Desulfatibacillum aliphaticivorans DSM 15576: one gene and its partner. The protein of the gene in region 2 interacts with the protein of the main gene of each other region in a pairwise test. Links are inferred from orthologs where the notes say so. Each region holds a gene or a part of one and is shown on either strand. Other genes may lie near its edges.

Region 1 (2,937 bases), on a different replicon or contig from region 2:
CATGGCCATGTACAGGGCGCCGTCCACGCCAATGTCGCCGATGGTGTGCAGGATCAGATCCTTGCCTTCCACATGGGGCCTGAGTTTGCCTTTGTAGACGAATTTGATGCTTTCGGGAACTTTCAGCCACACCTCGCCGGTGATCATGGCGGCGGCCAGGTCCGTGCTGCCCACGCCTGTTGCAAAGGCGCCAAGGCCTCCGTAGGTGCATGTATGGCTGTCAGCGCCGATGACAAGGTCTCCGGGGCCCACAATGCCTTTTTCGGGCAAGAGGGCGTGTTCCACGCCGGAGTCGCCGCCTTCGTACCAATGGGAAAGCTCCTGCTCCCTGGCGAAATCCCGCACCATCTTCACCTGCATGGCGGAGTTGATGTCCTTGGTGGGGGTGAAATGGTCAGGCACCAGCACAACGCGGTCCTTGTCAAACACCTTGGCGGCGCCGCTTTGCCGAAACAGCTTGATGGCAATGGGGGCGGTGATGTCGTTGCCCAGGGCGATGTCCACCTTGGCGTTGATCAAGTCCCCGGGGGACGCCTCCTCCTGGCCCGCGTGAGCGGCCAGAATTTTTTCAGCAATTGTCATTCCCATGGTTGGTCTCCGTTTACTCGTCGTCAGTCTTCAAAACGGCTAAAAAGGCGGATTGGGGGATTTCCACATTCCCGATCATCTTCATGCGCTTTTTGCCCTTTTTTTGCTTCTCCAATAACTTGCGTTTACGCGAAATATCGCCGCCGTAGCATTTGGCGGTTACGTCCTTCCGGTAGGCCGAAATGGTCTTGCGGGCGATAATGGTCCCGCCGATGGCCCCCTGAATGGCGATTTTGAACATTTGCCGGGGTATTTCATCCTGCAGTTTGTCGCAGGCGTGCCTGGCCCGGTACACGGCGTTGTCCTTATGCACCAGCATGGACAGGGCGTCCACCCTGTCGCCGTTAATCAGGATATCCACCTTGACCAGGCTGCTGGGCTTGTATCCCGTGATTTCGTAGTCAAAGGACCCGTATCCCTGGGTGACGCTTTTCAGCTTGTCGTAAAAATCGTAGATGACTTCCGCCAGGGGCAGTTCAAAGGTCATTTCCATGCGGTTGGCGGTCAAATATTGATACCCCAGGTTGTTTCCGCGGCGATCCAGGCACAGCTTCATGACCGCGCCCATGTACCTGTCCGGCACGATGATGGCGGCTTTGATGTACGGCTCCTCCGAGGAGTCGATGAGGGTGGGGTCCGGGTACAGGGCCGGGTTGTCCACGATCATGGTGTCGCCGTCGCTCATGTTGATCCGGTACTGAACCGAAGGCGCGGTCAAAAGCAGGGACAGGTCGAACTCCCGCTCCAGGCGCTCCTGGACCACCTCCAGATGCAAAAGCCCCAAAAATCCGCACCGGAACCCGAATCCCAGGGCGGCCGACGAGTCCTTTTCATAGGTCAGGGACGCGTCGTTCAGCTTGAGCTTTTCCAGGGCTATTGTCAGGTCCGGGTAATCGTCCGAAGCCACGGGATAGATGGACGAAAACACCACGGGCTTGGCTTCCTTGAAGCCGGGCATGGGCTTGTCGCACGGGGCGGATTTTAAGGTGATGGTGTCGCCGCACCGGGTGTCGCTGACCGTCTTGATGCCTGCGATGATGTATCCGACCTCTCCGGCGGAAAGGGATTTTTTCGGAATTCTCTGGATCTGAAAAAACCCGGTCTCCTCCACCTTGTAAGAGGAACTGTTGTACATGAACTTGATGGTATCGCCCTTGTTCAAGGTTCCATGGAACACCCTAAAATGAACGATGGTGCCCCGGAACGGGTCGTAGTGAGAATCGAAAATCAGGGCCTTCAGGGGCGCGTTTGGGTCTCCCTTGGGGGGCGGCAGGTGGGTGACGATGGCCTCCAGCAACTCGGGAACGCCCGTGCCTTCCTTGGCGGAAACGCAAACCGTCTTGTCCGGATCCAGGCCCAGGTCTTCGTCAATCTGGCCCATGACCCGGTCGATGTCCGCCGAGGGCAGGTCGATCTTGTTGATGACCGGGATGATCTCCAGGTCATGCTCCATGGCGAGATACAGGTTGGCCAGGGTCTGGGCTTCCACGCCCTGGCTGGCGTCGATGACCAGCAGCACGCCTTCGCAGGAGGCCAGGGCCCGGCTGACTTCGTAGGTGAAATCCGCATGGCCCGGGGTGTCGATCAGGTTCAGGACGTATTCCTTGCCGTCTTTGGCTTTATAGGGCAGGCGGATGGTCTGGCTTTTGATGGTAATGCCGCGTTCCCGCTCGATGTCCATGGTGTCCAGAATCTGGTCTTTGAAGTCCCGTTCGTTCACCACGTCGGTCGCCTGGATCAGGCGGTCGGCCAGGGTGGACTTGCCGTGGTCAATATGGGCGATAATGGAAAAATTACGTATACGATCCATACTCAACTTTCCGCTTGGGCGCGGTCTCTCCGGGCGCCCGACGTAAAACATTGCAGGGCGGTTAATAAGCAGCCAAAAAGACTCCGGAAACTCCCCAGAGTTTCCGGTCTTATGGTGAACCTGAATTTATAAACTCTTTTGGCGAAACTGTCAATCTTCGGGGATTCATAAATTGTGAAAGAACGGACATGGATGGTGGAGGGCTGAGGCGGTTTCATCCTCAGTTGCTGTCATTCAAGCCATTTGTTCATTTATTGTTTAAAGGCGTAGTTCGAACCCTCTGCCGATGACGGACGGCCCAGGCAAAGCAGCACCTTGCCTGGGCGCGCTAGCACTGCAGTTAGGACCCTTTTACGGATCGAAACCAGGAATTTTCTGCAGACGAACGCCCCGTCCAATGTGTCTGGGCCGCCCGGTTAAATGGGCCGCTGCGGCGAAAATTATCGTGTAGCGGCAGGCCACTGTACCCGTCCAGGACGCGCTATGCGCGCCTTAATAACACAGCAGACAATACGCAGTAGTACCGGATTTTATGCAGA
Region 2 (11,705 bases):
CTACAAGGCGCCATGGCCTATCCCGACCCCTTGGGCCTGGACGGAACAAGACCTTACGAGGATTTTTGCGAAGATCTGACCCCGGTGGAGCGCACCATCTATGAACGCCGCTCCAACCGCCTGTTCAAGAAAAAGCCGGTGCCCAAGGAGTTGATCAAGCGCGTTTTGGAAGCCGGGCGTTTTGCGCCCTCCGCCGGAAACTGCCAGCCCTACAAATTCATTGTGATCACCAACAAAAACGCCATCAAGACCATAGAACGCGAGGCCATGAAGACCCTCAAGTTCTTCAAGAACCTGTACCACAACAAGGACGGTAAAAAGCCCGCGTGGAAAACCGCTTTGTTCACCGCTCTCAGTCAGGTGATGGTCAATGAAATGGACCCCCGGCCTTACACCGCCGTGGAAAAGGCCGAGCGCTGGGACGACGCCATTTACTGGGACTGTCCGGCCATGATCATGCTTTTGAAAAACACCCACGGCATCAGCAATCCGGATCTGGACCTGGGCATCTGCGCCCAGAACATGGTCCTGGCGGCTCATTCCCTGGGCCTGGGCACGTGCTACATCAGCCTGTCCATCAAGCCCTTGCACTACCCGCACATGAAATCATTCAAAAGAAAACTGGGCGTAACGCCCCCATGGGAGCCTGTGACCTCCATCGCCCTGGGATACCCCAAAGGCAAGATAGACGCAGCGGTCAAAAGGGACTCGCCCATGGTAGATTGGATCGAATAGGAGGGAGACTTTTTTTATGGAAAACGTTTACATCATCGGCCTTGGGATGATCCGGTTTCAAAAATACCCGGACCGGACCGTCCGCGACATGGCCCAGGAGGCGACCAACCTGGCCCTGGCCGACGCAGGCATTACCAAGGAAGACCTGACCGCAGCGTACTTCTCCAACACCTTTTGGGGAATGTACACCAACCAGCATTCCATCCGGGGCCAGTGCATTCTGCGCTCCATGGGCATTGGCTGCATCCCCGTAACCAACGTGGAAAACGCCTGCGCGGGCGCGTCCACGGCTTTGAATCTGGCGGTCATGGGCGTCAAGTCCGGCGCCCACGACGTGGCCCTGGCCTTGGGATCGGAAAAAATCACCCACGAAAACAAGGGATTCGCCCTGGGCGCCTACGCCTCGTGCATGGACCTGGAGCGGATCGAGGATTCCATCAAGCTCTTTGAGGAAATGGGCAAGCGCCTGAGCTCCGGCCAGGCGGACCAGGACGGCGCACCCGGCGAAGGCCGCAGCATCTTTATGGACGCCTACGCCATGGGATGCCGGTGGCACATGCAGACTTTCGGCTCCACCCAGGAGCAATTGGCGCTCATTTGCTCCAAGAACCATTTTCATGGGTCCCTGAACCCTTTGGCTCAATATCAGTCCGTGATGACGCCCGAAGAGGTTCTGGCTGACAAAAAGGTGGCCTATCCCCTGACCCGCGCCATGTGCGCGCCCGTGGGCGACGGCGCGGCGGCGGCCATCGTGTGCTCGGAAAGCTATTTGAAAAAACTGAAAGACCCCAGGCCCGTGAAGATTCTGGCCTCCATTCTGGGAACCGGGCGGGATCGGGATCTGGACGGCGAGGACATCGGCGAGCGGCTGGTCAAGATCGCTTACGATAAGGCGGGAGTCGGCCCCCGGGACATCAGCCTTGCCGAATTGCATGACGCCACCACCTACGGCGAACTGCACCAGACCGAAGCCATGGGATTCTGCCCCATGGGCGAAGGAGGCCCCTGGGCCGAAACCGGCGCCACCCGCCTGGGAGGCAAGCAGCCCGTGAACACCTCGGGCGGTTTGGAATGCCGCGGCCATCCCATCGGCGCCTCGGGCCTGGCCCAGATTTACGAACTGGGCATCCAGCTTCGGGGAGAAGCGGGCCAGCGGCAGGTTGAAGGGGCGCGCCTAGGCCTGGCCGAAAACGGCGGCGGCAACATCGGCGTGGAGGAAGCGGCCATGTGCATTCACATCCTGGAAAAGGCCAACTAAAAGGTTTTTATTCGTTGTATAATCAATCCCCCGTTTCCTTTCTTGAGGAGGCGGGGGATTTGTTGTTTTAGATCCTCCGGCACAATTGATGCATAAAAGTTCCTTTTGAAAATCTCCCTTTCTCAAAAAAGGAGCGGATCATGATAACGGAAGATTTATACAACGAGTATTTCAATCATCTCCTGGGCGGCCGGCGGATCGAATGCACTCGCATCGTGCAAGGCCTGCTTGATCAAAGAATCGATATTAAAGAGCTATATGTCGATTTGTTTCAGAAAAGCCTTTATGAAACAGGACGCCTTTGGGAAACCAACAAAATTTCCGTCGCCAGGGAGCATCTGGTCACCGCCATTACGGAAAACCTTCTGAATTTGGTCTATCCTCGCTTATTTCATGAAGAAAAAAACGATAAAAAAGCCGTGATCTCATGCACCGCCAACGAGTTCCACCAAATCGGCGGCAAAATGGCCGCAGACATACTTGAGACCCATGGATGGAGTTCCTATTTTTTAGGGGCAAACACTCCTTTGGATCATATGCTTGCTTTCATAGACGAGGTGAAGCCTGATCTTGTGGGCATGTCGTTAAGCGTCTACTTTAACATGCCTTCACTGATACAAGGTATTGAGGCCGTAAAGGCGGAGTTCGGCAGTCTTGATATCGCCGTAGGCGGGCAAGGTCTTAACTGGGGCGGGGCGGATAAAATCAAAAAATATGCCAACACTTTTTGTGTGTTTTCCTTGGCGGAACTAGAAAAAATATAAATAATGCAACGAGTTAAATGAGGTATAGGGCGGCTATGAAACTCAAGGCCTTTTATGACTACATCAACAGCAGCGGGACGCTTCTTTTTTTCAGGCTGGATTCGGAAGGCCGCATCCTGTCAATGAATCAATGCGCCTGTCAAATCTGTGGCGAACATGTCATGGGGGAACCATTTCAAAACATTATCCTGGATTTTCAAAACATTTTTAATATCCGGGAGATTGCAAAGGGCTCTGAGTGTGAAAAACCGTTTAGTATTCAAACCGTCCAGGGCGGCCCCGAGACATATTTATTGAAATTTACGCCCGCCGAGGATGATATTCTGGTTTTTGGCCGTAAGGATTTTGATGAAATGGAGCTATTGAAGACAGAGGTTATGTCATTGAATCAGGAGTTGGGAAATCTTAGCCGGACGCTTCATAAAAAAAATGCTGAATTGCAGAACGCCCTGGATCATGTAAAGACCCTGCAAGGCATTATTCCTATTTGCATGCACTGCCACAAGATTCGTGATGAAAAACAGATTTGGGATCGACTTGAAAAATATTTGACCGAACACACTTATGCAGAATTAAGCCATAGCATCTGCCCTGAGTGCCTTGAAAGGCTATACCCTGATATTGATGATGATGAATGCTGATTTCGCTGTTAGATGTTCATCTCCATGCGATGCCCGGAAAAGGATAAACAAACAGAGGGGATGCTAAAATCCAAGGAGAACGCCATGAAGGAACAAATCATGAAGACGGCCGGGGAACTTATTCAACCTTCCAAAGATATTGCCCGGGCTTTTTCACAAAAGCGCGATCAATTTGCCGCTCAAGGGAACCAGCTTATGGGGGAACGGCCTGATCTGGAAAAATTGACGGGAAAGGGTAATCGCCAAATGGCCGAGGACAATAACCGCAATTTCGCCAGATTCATGGAGTCCATGTTTTTGAATTATGACCCCAATGTTTTGGTGGAAACGGTTCTTTGGGTTTTCCGCGCCTACCGGGCGCACGGTTTTCAGACAACCTATTGGGCTGCGAATTTAAATATTTGGCTTGATTTGCTTGAACAATCGTTGACAAGGGAAGAATTTAACGCCATCTCTCCATTTTATAATTGGCTGATCGTCAATATACCTGTTTTTGTCGCACTCACGGATGAGACCGGCGGAAATGGCACGCCTTTGCCGGAAAGATTTAGGCACAATTAATGCATAATATATCCGCAAATAAATCCATCTTAATTCAATAAAGGAACGGACCGATGATATCGGAAAATGTCTACAACAATTACCTGGATCATCTCCTGGGCGGCCGCCGCGCCCAGTGCGCACGCGTAGTGCAAGAGTTGCTGGACCAGGAGATTGCAATCAAGGACCTTTATTCAGGCCTGTTCCAGGAAAGCCTTTACGAAACCGGGCGTCTTTGGGAGAGGAACAAAATATCGGTCGCCAGGGAGCATTTGGTCACCGCCATTACCGAAGGCTTGATGAATCTGGTCTATCCCGCTTTGTTCGGGAAGGAAAAAAACGGAAAAAGCGCTGTTGTTTCCTGCGTTCCCAACGAACCGCATCGAGTGGGGGCGAAAATGGCGTCGGACGTTTTCGAACTACACGGATGGAGCGTCTACTTCCTGGGCGCCGATACTCCCATAGATGATTTGCTCCACTTTGTGGACAGGGTGAAACCCGACCTGGTGGGGTTGTCGTGCAGTGCGTATTTTAACTTCCCCAATCTGATACTAGAGATAGAGGCGTTAAAGGCCGAGTTCGCATCCCTGGACATCGCCGTGGGCGGCCGAGTGCTCGCCATAGAAAACCTTGACAGCATCAACAAATACCCCAACACCATGTGCATCCACTCATTACCGGAGTTGGAGGACATGCTGCAATCCAGTCGTTTTGTCGTTGCTTGAGGCCCAATGAATTTCAGCGCCTTTCACGAATACCTGAACGGCCCTGCGCCGGTTCTCTTTTTTCGGCTGGATGGGCAAGGCCGCGTCTTGTCAATGAACAACTACGCCTGTCAAATTTGCGGCGACCTGACCGCGGGAACGCCTTTTCAGGATATTCTCATTGATTTTCAGGAGGTTTTCGACTTTCAAAAAATCGCCCATTCCCGCGCGAAAGAAAACTTGTTGAGCCTCCAAACAGTCTCAGGCCATCCCAAAAGTTACCTGTTCGTGTTCAAGCGTCTGGGAAACCTGGTGCTGGCCTTTGGGCGTCCCGATATACAAGAACTGGAGATGCTTCGTACGGAAATGGTTGCTTTAAACCAGGAATTGGGAAATTTGACTCGGGACCTTCACAAGAAGAATGCAGAATTGCAACACGCCCTGGATCACGTTAAAACGTTGCAGGGCGTCATTCCCATTTGCATGCACTGCCATAAGATTCGCAACGAAAAGCAGGTTTGGGACAAGCTGGAAGAATACCTTATCGAGAAAGCGGACGTTGATTTGAGCCACAGCATTTGCCCGGAGTGCATGGAAAAGCTCTATCCCGAAGACGGCGATGACGAGTGCTGAGTTCAGCATGCCGGCCAACCTTCCGTCAACATGGCTCGGGCTCAGCTTGCTCCCTGCCGGCTCTCTATGTTTTCAGGTTGCAGGATGGCTGGTTTGCATCCATGTTGTTTGAATCCTTGCCGGCTGCGTCCACGTCCAGGCCCATGGCTTTGGCCCGTTTGCTCCACTGCTTGCGGGCAAGGGCCTGCATGTCCTTGACCTCGTCCATTTCGTCCATGATTTCCATACCCAACAGGGTTTCCACCACGTCCTCCAGGGTGACAAGGCCTTTGGTTCCGCCGTAGGTTCCGGCCACCAAAGCAATGTGCTGGCGCTTATCCAAAAACAATTCCAGCAAGCCGGAGATGGGCGCGTCCTTGGCGACGACAGGCATCTCCCGCTTCAGACTTTCCAGGGAGACGTCCACCTGGCCTTTGGCCATGGCCAGCAGCAGGTCGTCCTTGAGGACGAAGCCGGTGATGTCGTCCACGTTTTCCCCATAGACGGGCAGGCGGGAAAAAGGCGCGTCCCCGCAACGTTCCAGGGCCTGGGCTATGGTCAATCTGTTGGGCAGGGCGGATATGACCATGCGGGGAGTCATGATGTCCTCAGCCTTCAGGAACTCCAGGCGAAACAAGTTGCGGATGATCCGGGACTCCCGCTCGTTGATGTGCCCGGATTCCGCCCCAACCCCGGCCATGGCGATGAACTCCTCCCGGCTGAACACGTGGATGTCAGCATTCCGGGCGATGACCTTGGTCAACTGCTCGGAAATGAGGATCAGGGGATACAAACAGAAGATCAAGGCGCGGACGAATTTGGCCGTAAGGCCGGACAGGCTGCGCCAGTAAACGGCCCCCAGGGTTTTGGGAATGATCTCGGAGAAAAACAGGATCATCAGGGTCATGACCGCGGAAAACACCCCGAACCACGCACTGCCGAAAACGGCCGTGGCCTTGGCGCCCGAGCCGATGGCGCCCACCGTGTGGGCGATGGTGTTCAGCGTCAGGATAGCGGCCAGGGACCGGTCCACGTCGTCCTGCTTGAGCTTTTTCAGCAAGGCTGCCTTTTTGGGGGCTTTTTTCTCCATTCCGGCGATAAAGGAAGGCGTTACACTTAATAGCACGGCCTCGGCCACGGAGCACATAAAGGAAAACACCAGGGCCAAAAGCACGTAAAGGACCAAAAGCGCCGCGTCGGATTGCGAAGCCTGGGCCGGCGCCCCGGTCGTATCGGCGATCCCCATGGCGAAAGCCGCTCCGCTCAGTACTATGAGTATAAAAAAAAGAAGCGCATTGAATATGATTCTATGTTTTTTCACTCGGGACAAGAGGCTTTCTTCCTAAACCATAAAAAGTGCATAAACGCATAATAACCCAAATTAATTTTCACTTCCTGATTCCGCAAAAAACAGCGGAAGGCCAACCTGTTGCATCCGACGGCCTTAGGATGAGGTTATTTTAAACCATAAGTACGCTGCGAATGCAAAGACAAAGACAGCTCCCTCCCACCGGTCAATGCTTCTTTTTTTCCCGGTGAACATAAACAGGAAAAGAGCCAGGCTGGCCAGGGCTACGGCCGCGTTGTCCAGAAAATCCCCCGGGCTGAGGGGGGCGGGGCGTATGGCCGCGCTGACGCCCAATACGAGAAACACATTGAAGATATTGGATCCCACCACATTGCCCACGGCCATGCCGATCCTGCCCCGGTAGGCGGCCATCAGGGATGACGCCAGTTCCGGCAGGGACGTCCCTGCCGCCACGACGGTCAGGCCCACCAGAGACTCGCTCATGCCCAGCTTTTTGGCCAAGACCACAGCGGACGCCACAAAAATCCGTCCGCCCAGGATGAGAAGCACCATGCCGCCGGCGATGAATCCGGACATGAGGAGCCCGGACATTTTCTCCGGAGGGCTTTTCCCGGTCTCCTGGAGCTCCCCGGAAGATTTGGCGATGGAAAAGGTATAATACAGAAAGATAGCGAAGAAGCACAGCAGGACATATCCGTCAAAGCGGGTGAGAGCGCCGATCGTGTCAGGGCATCCGGCCGCGGGTTCGGCCAGGAGAAAAACCGCGGCGCAGGTGAGCAGTAAAAAGGGAATGCCTTTCCAGACGGTGTTCTTATCCACCTCCAATGGAGTGATTAGGGAGGATGCCCCCAAGATGACAAGAATGTTGAACAGGTTGCTGCCAAGCACGTTGGAGACGGCCAGGGCCGTGCTGCCTTGAACGGCCGAAACCACGCTCACGATCAACTCAGGGCCCGAGGTGCCGAAAGCCACGATGGTCAGCCCCACCACCAGTTCGGAGATATTAAAGCGCCGGGCCAGGGCCGAGCCTCCGCGAACCAGGATCTCCGCCCCTAGGATAAGCAATGCCAATCCGCCCGCCATACCCAGGATAAACATGTCACCCCTTCGGCCGATGGGTCTCACGGCCCCTGACCGCTGGAAGAAAGATAACCGGAACGGCTCCCGCCCTTACTTTTTTTTCAAAACCGCTCTCCAGCCGGTGGGCGGCGCCATGAACGGCCTGATCACCTTGCTGACGCTTCCGGCCCTTTCCGTGATATAAAAAGCCTCCGGATCGACCGACTTGATCATGGCGATGATGGCCCCCACGTCCCTGCGCCTGCAGACAATGAACAACTGCATGACCGGGCCTTCCAGGCCCTCCCCCGCAAAGGTGGTGACCTCGTAGCCTCGCCCCCGAATCAGTGAGGCCATTTCCCTTCCGTTTTTTATGGAAATGGCCCGCAGTATCATGTGCCCGGCCGCCATCCACCGCTCCAACTTGATTCCCGCGAAATTGCCGGAGGCGAAGCCCAGGGCGTAAAAGAAAATCAGGCCCGGCCGGTCCTTGATGAGGGGCACGACCGTGGATATGACGGACAGCCAGATAAAGACCTCAAAAAAGCCCAGGCAAAAGGAAATCCAGGTTTTGCCCTGGACGATCATGATGGTTCGTATGGTGCCCAATGACACGTCCACAATGCGCAGGCAAAAAATAAGCGCTCCCTGGACAATGAGAGGCAGGTCCGTAAAGAATTCCATTTACTTGACTTTCTGATAATCCTTTGATTCCAAATTTTCCGTGGAAACAACCTGGTCGACCGCCACGGGCGGACTTGCGGAGCCCCAGTATAGGGTCTGGTGGGGAAAGGGGATCTCCACGCCTTTTTGGTCAAACGCCTTTTTCAGGCGGCGCAAATATTCCCTTTTCACCACCCACTGCTTCAGGGGTTTGGTCTTGAGGCGGGCCTTGATGACTACGGCGCTGTCCCCGAAGGCGTCCACGCCCAGCAATTCGAAAGGCTCCAGGAGCAGGGGGGAGATTTCGGGGTCCGCGGCCAGGTCCCCGGCGATTTCCTCCATGATGGCGGAAACGGAGTCCGTGTCCTCCTTGTACGCCACGCCAATGTCAAAGACGGCGGCGGACCAACCCTTTGTGAGGTTGGACATGGAGTTGATCTTCCCGTTCTGAAACATATGGATGACGCCTTGGGGGTCTCTCAGGGAGGTGGTCCTCAAGCCGATATTCTCCACCACGCCCGTGGCGCCGTTTATGGAGGCCACGTCGCCTGTTCGGATATGGTTTTCCAGCAGGATGAAAAAGCCGGAGATGACGTCCCTCACCAATTCCTGCGCCCCGAACCCCACCGCCAGGCCGGCGATGCCGGCGCCCGCTATCAGGGGGGCTATGTCCACCCCGATCTTCTTCAGGATCAGCATGCCCACCATGGTCCAGAGGACGATTTTCACCAGGGTGGTGAGAACCCGCGTCAGGGTTTCCAGCCTGCGGTCCGCCTCGTCGGAATCAATACGCCCGCTGGATTTCATTCTCTCCGCCATGAACACCTTGACCCGTTTCATGCCGAAGCCGAAACTTTTCAGGGCGATGACGGCCAGGATCAGAATGAACAAAATAGACGGGACGGAGGTTATGAACCATAATCCCGTTTTCTGAATTATCGTCTGCCAGAAGTTTGCATCCAGCCATTGATCCATAGTTGGTTGCTCCACTATTTTTCAGGGGCTTTCAGAGCCACCTCATGCGTTTGAAAACAAAAAGCAGGACGCCGCCCAGAAACAACAGAAAAATGCATACGATCAAAAAGGCCCAGCGGTAATCCGCCCCGGGAATTCCGCCCACGTTTATGCCCAAAAGCCCGGTCAAAAGCCCTAACGGCAAAAATATGGCCGCCACCACGGATAAAATCAGCATGGCGCGATTCATTTCCTCGGCGAGGCGGTTTCCCAACTCCTCCTGGGTGACTGCGGCCCGGTCCCTGGCCGCGTCCATGTCCTCCACAAAACGGGCCGTGCGCTCCGCATCCTCCCGGATTTCCATTTTGTGGAGTTCATTAAGGATGGGGCTTTTTTCGTTTTGCAGCCTTAAAAGAATGTCCCGCTGCGGGGCGATGTACCGCCGGAGGGCGATGGCCTGCCTCCGTATCCTGGAAACCTGGGGCCGCAAGCCCCTGGCGTCCGACTCCAGGACGGCCTCTTCCATCTGATCCGCCAGGTCGTCTATCTCGTAGATCACGTCCCCCATGCGGTCCGTGATGCGGCTGCATACAAAGGTGAAAAATTCCCCGGGATTTTTAGGCCCGTCTCCTTCCTCCAAAGCGGTTGCCGCGTCCTGGACGGCCATGACCCTTCTGTGGCGCATGGATATAATCCTGCCGGGCTCCAGCAGCATCCTCAGGGCCACCATGTCTTCCGGGTCGGAGCCCGGATTGGCGTTGATTCCCCGCAGAATAATAAGGAGGTCCTCTCCATGCCCCACGCAACGCGGCCGGGTTTCATCCGCTATCAACCCCTGCACCACAATGGGATTGAGGCCGCTTTTTTCATCCAGCCACGCCATGGCGTTCGGGTCGCGAAAATCCACATGGAGCCACAAAATCCCCTGGTCGGGCGTCCACCGCAGAATATCCTCCCATCCCACGCTTCGGCCCCCGCCTTGGCCGTCAAGCAAATAGGCGTATATCAACCCGCTGCTGTCTTGCATTCATCCCCCGCGTCAAATAAAATAGGCGTCTCTCCTATGACTCAGGTGCTTTCGGCGTCAGCCTGTTCTTTCACCTTGTCTTTGCCGGCGCCCTCTTTCTTTTTTGTGATTCGGAGCGGGAGCCACCCAACGATAAGCCCTAATGCGAACACGCAACACAGCACCAGAGCCCGGGATGCCTCTGCGCCCCAGAACAAAAAGCGCACCTCCACAACCTCTGCATTTTGAACCACAAAAGTGACGAACAACAAGCCTATCAGAATTCGCACAACATTTTTGACGGTCATTCACAAGCTCCGTTGCTGACTATCGGCTTTCATGCAATCCCAAGGCTGTGAGCGGGGATCAGACTTCCAGCACATGATTTTCCGTGCCGAACTCGTTGGTGCAGGTCTCTTCCGTGTCCGGGTTCAGAGCCCAGTCGCCGTCCACCAGAAATTTGTACTCGCAACGGCCCGGGGCGACCATGACAATCTTTTTCCACAACCCGGTTTTATCCAGCTTCATGGGATGCTTCTTGGCGTCCCAGCCGTTAAAATCTCCGGCGACCGAAACCTCTTTGGCCTCGGGAGCTCTCATAAAAAAAGTCACTCTTTTCTTTGCAGACGCATTTTTGGCGGACTTTGCTTTGCCGCCGGTCTCCATCTTCTTTTTGGCCATGGTTCAGACCTCCTTTTGCCTGTCCTGAACAGGGTCGGCGTCGACCCGAAAAAGCCTTGCGCTCCCAATACGGCCCCTAATCCCTGATGGTATCTTGCAATTTCTTAAATATACGCCCGCCAATGCATGGTGTCAAAAAAGATTCGTGTTAGGGCGAGGTGTATTTATTCGTCTCCCGCGAAGGCGCCATGAACCGAACGCGCGAAAGCGCGGCAGGCCGCCATTGACAAAATGCCGGATCTATTGCACTGTTTGCGTGACTCATAAAGAGAAATTTTGCCTGGATCGCCATACAATTTTTCCGGGGACTTTACCTTGTTTAAGCGGCACGCCATCTCTCATTCCTTGGTATCCGAAGCCTTGTTCGGATTAACTCCTTTTCGTGGCCCATTAGGCAGGGCCGCCCGTACTTCTTGCGACGGCCGGTTGACCGCCGCCTCCATGGACCGGGTCGCCGAATCCGCCAGCCAATACGGTTACGGCTACGACGCCCTCGGCAGGAGAACCAGCGTAACCAACAGCGGGAATGCCTCTGACGAGCCTGCGTTTAATATCTATGGGTATAACTCCAGAAATGAGTTGACCTCCTCCAAACGCTACCTTGGGACCAGCATTCTTGATACAGCCAGGTCAGTTGATGATGAGTGACTTTTGGGGACGTCTTTGACTAATTGACTAAGTCCAGAGGGGCTTTCACGACTTCAGGGGACGTGTTTAAGAAATAAAGAAACTCTGTGGTATATTGATTTTGTAAGATGTTTGAGGCGGTTGGATTGGTT

Evidence for each region.
Region 1: the proteins of G491_RS0122060 (region 2) and lepA interact in binary tests that used the Escherichia coli proteins (3 or more experiments, as listed by UniProt). The link is inferred for Desulfatibacillum aliphaticivorans DSM 15576 from one-to-one orthologs.

Annotation. Positions count from the first base shown.
Region 1 is NZ_AUCT01000003.1:199,329-202,265, reverse strand. It holds lepA (translation elongation factor 4), read right to left. Parts: upstream 2,399-2,937; coding sequence 602-2,398; downstream 1-601. Other genes in the region: G491_RS0105145 (peptidase C39 family protein), read right to left, coding at 2,929-2,937; leuC (3-isopropylmalate dehydratase large subunit), read right to left, coding at 1-588. UniProt on the Escherichia coli protein: Required for accurate and efficient protein synthesis under certain stress conditions. May act as a fidelity factor of the translation reaction, by catalyzing a one-codon backward translocation of tRNAs on improperly translocated ribosomes.
Region 2 is NZ_AUCT01000030.1:857-12,561, reverse strand. The notes cover bases 8,280-11,098. They hold G491_RS0122060 (zinc transporter ZntB), read right to left. Parts: upstream 10,267-11,098; coding sequence 9,292-10,266; downstream 8,280-9,291. Other genes in these bases: G491_RS31990 (glycogen-binding domain-containing protein), read right to left, coding at 10,612-10,926; G491_RS31995 (lipopolysaccharide assembly protein LapA domain-containing protein), read right to left, coding at 10,308-10,553; G491_RS0122065 (mechanosensitive ion channel family protein), read right to left, coding at 8,307-9,260; G491_RS0122070 (DUF2179 domain-containing protein), read right to left, coding at 8,280-8,306. Also shown: G491_RS0122115 (nitroreductase family protein), read left to right, coding at 1-735; G491_RS0122110 (thiolase family protein), read left to right, coding at 752-1,993; G491_RS0122105 (cobalamin B12-binding domain-containing protein), read left to right, coding at 2,134-2,757; G491_RS34450 (hypothetical protein), read left to right, coding at 2,793-3,398; G491_RS0122095 (hypothetical protein), read left to right, coding at 3,483-3,959; G491_RS0122090 (cobalamin B12-binding domain-containing protein), read left to right, coding at 4,013-4,663; G491_RS34445 (hypothetical protein), read left to right, coding at 4,670-5,275; G491_RS32000 (CNNM domain-containing protein), read right to left, coding at 5,340-6,575; G491_RS0122075 (calcium/sodium antiporter), read right to left, coding at 6,699-7,661; more of G491_RS0122070, read right to left, coding at 7,734-8,279; G491_RS35985 (hypothetical protein), read left to right, coding at 11,203-11,574. UniProt on the Escherichia coli protein: Zinc transporter. Acts as a Zn(2+):proton symporter, which likely mediates zinc ion uptake. Purified ZntB reconstituted in liposomes also binds and transports Cd(2+), Ni(2+) and Co(2+).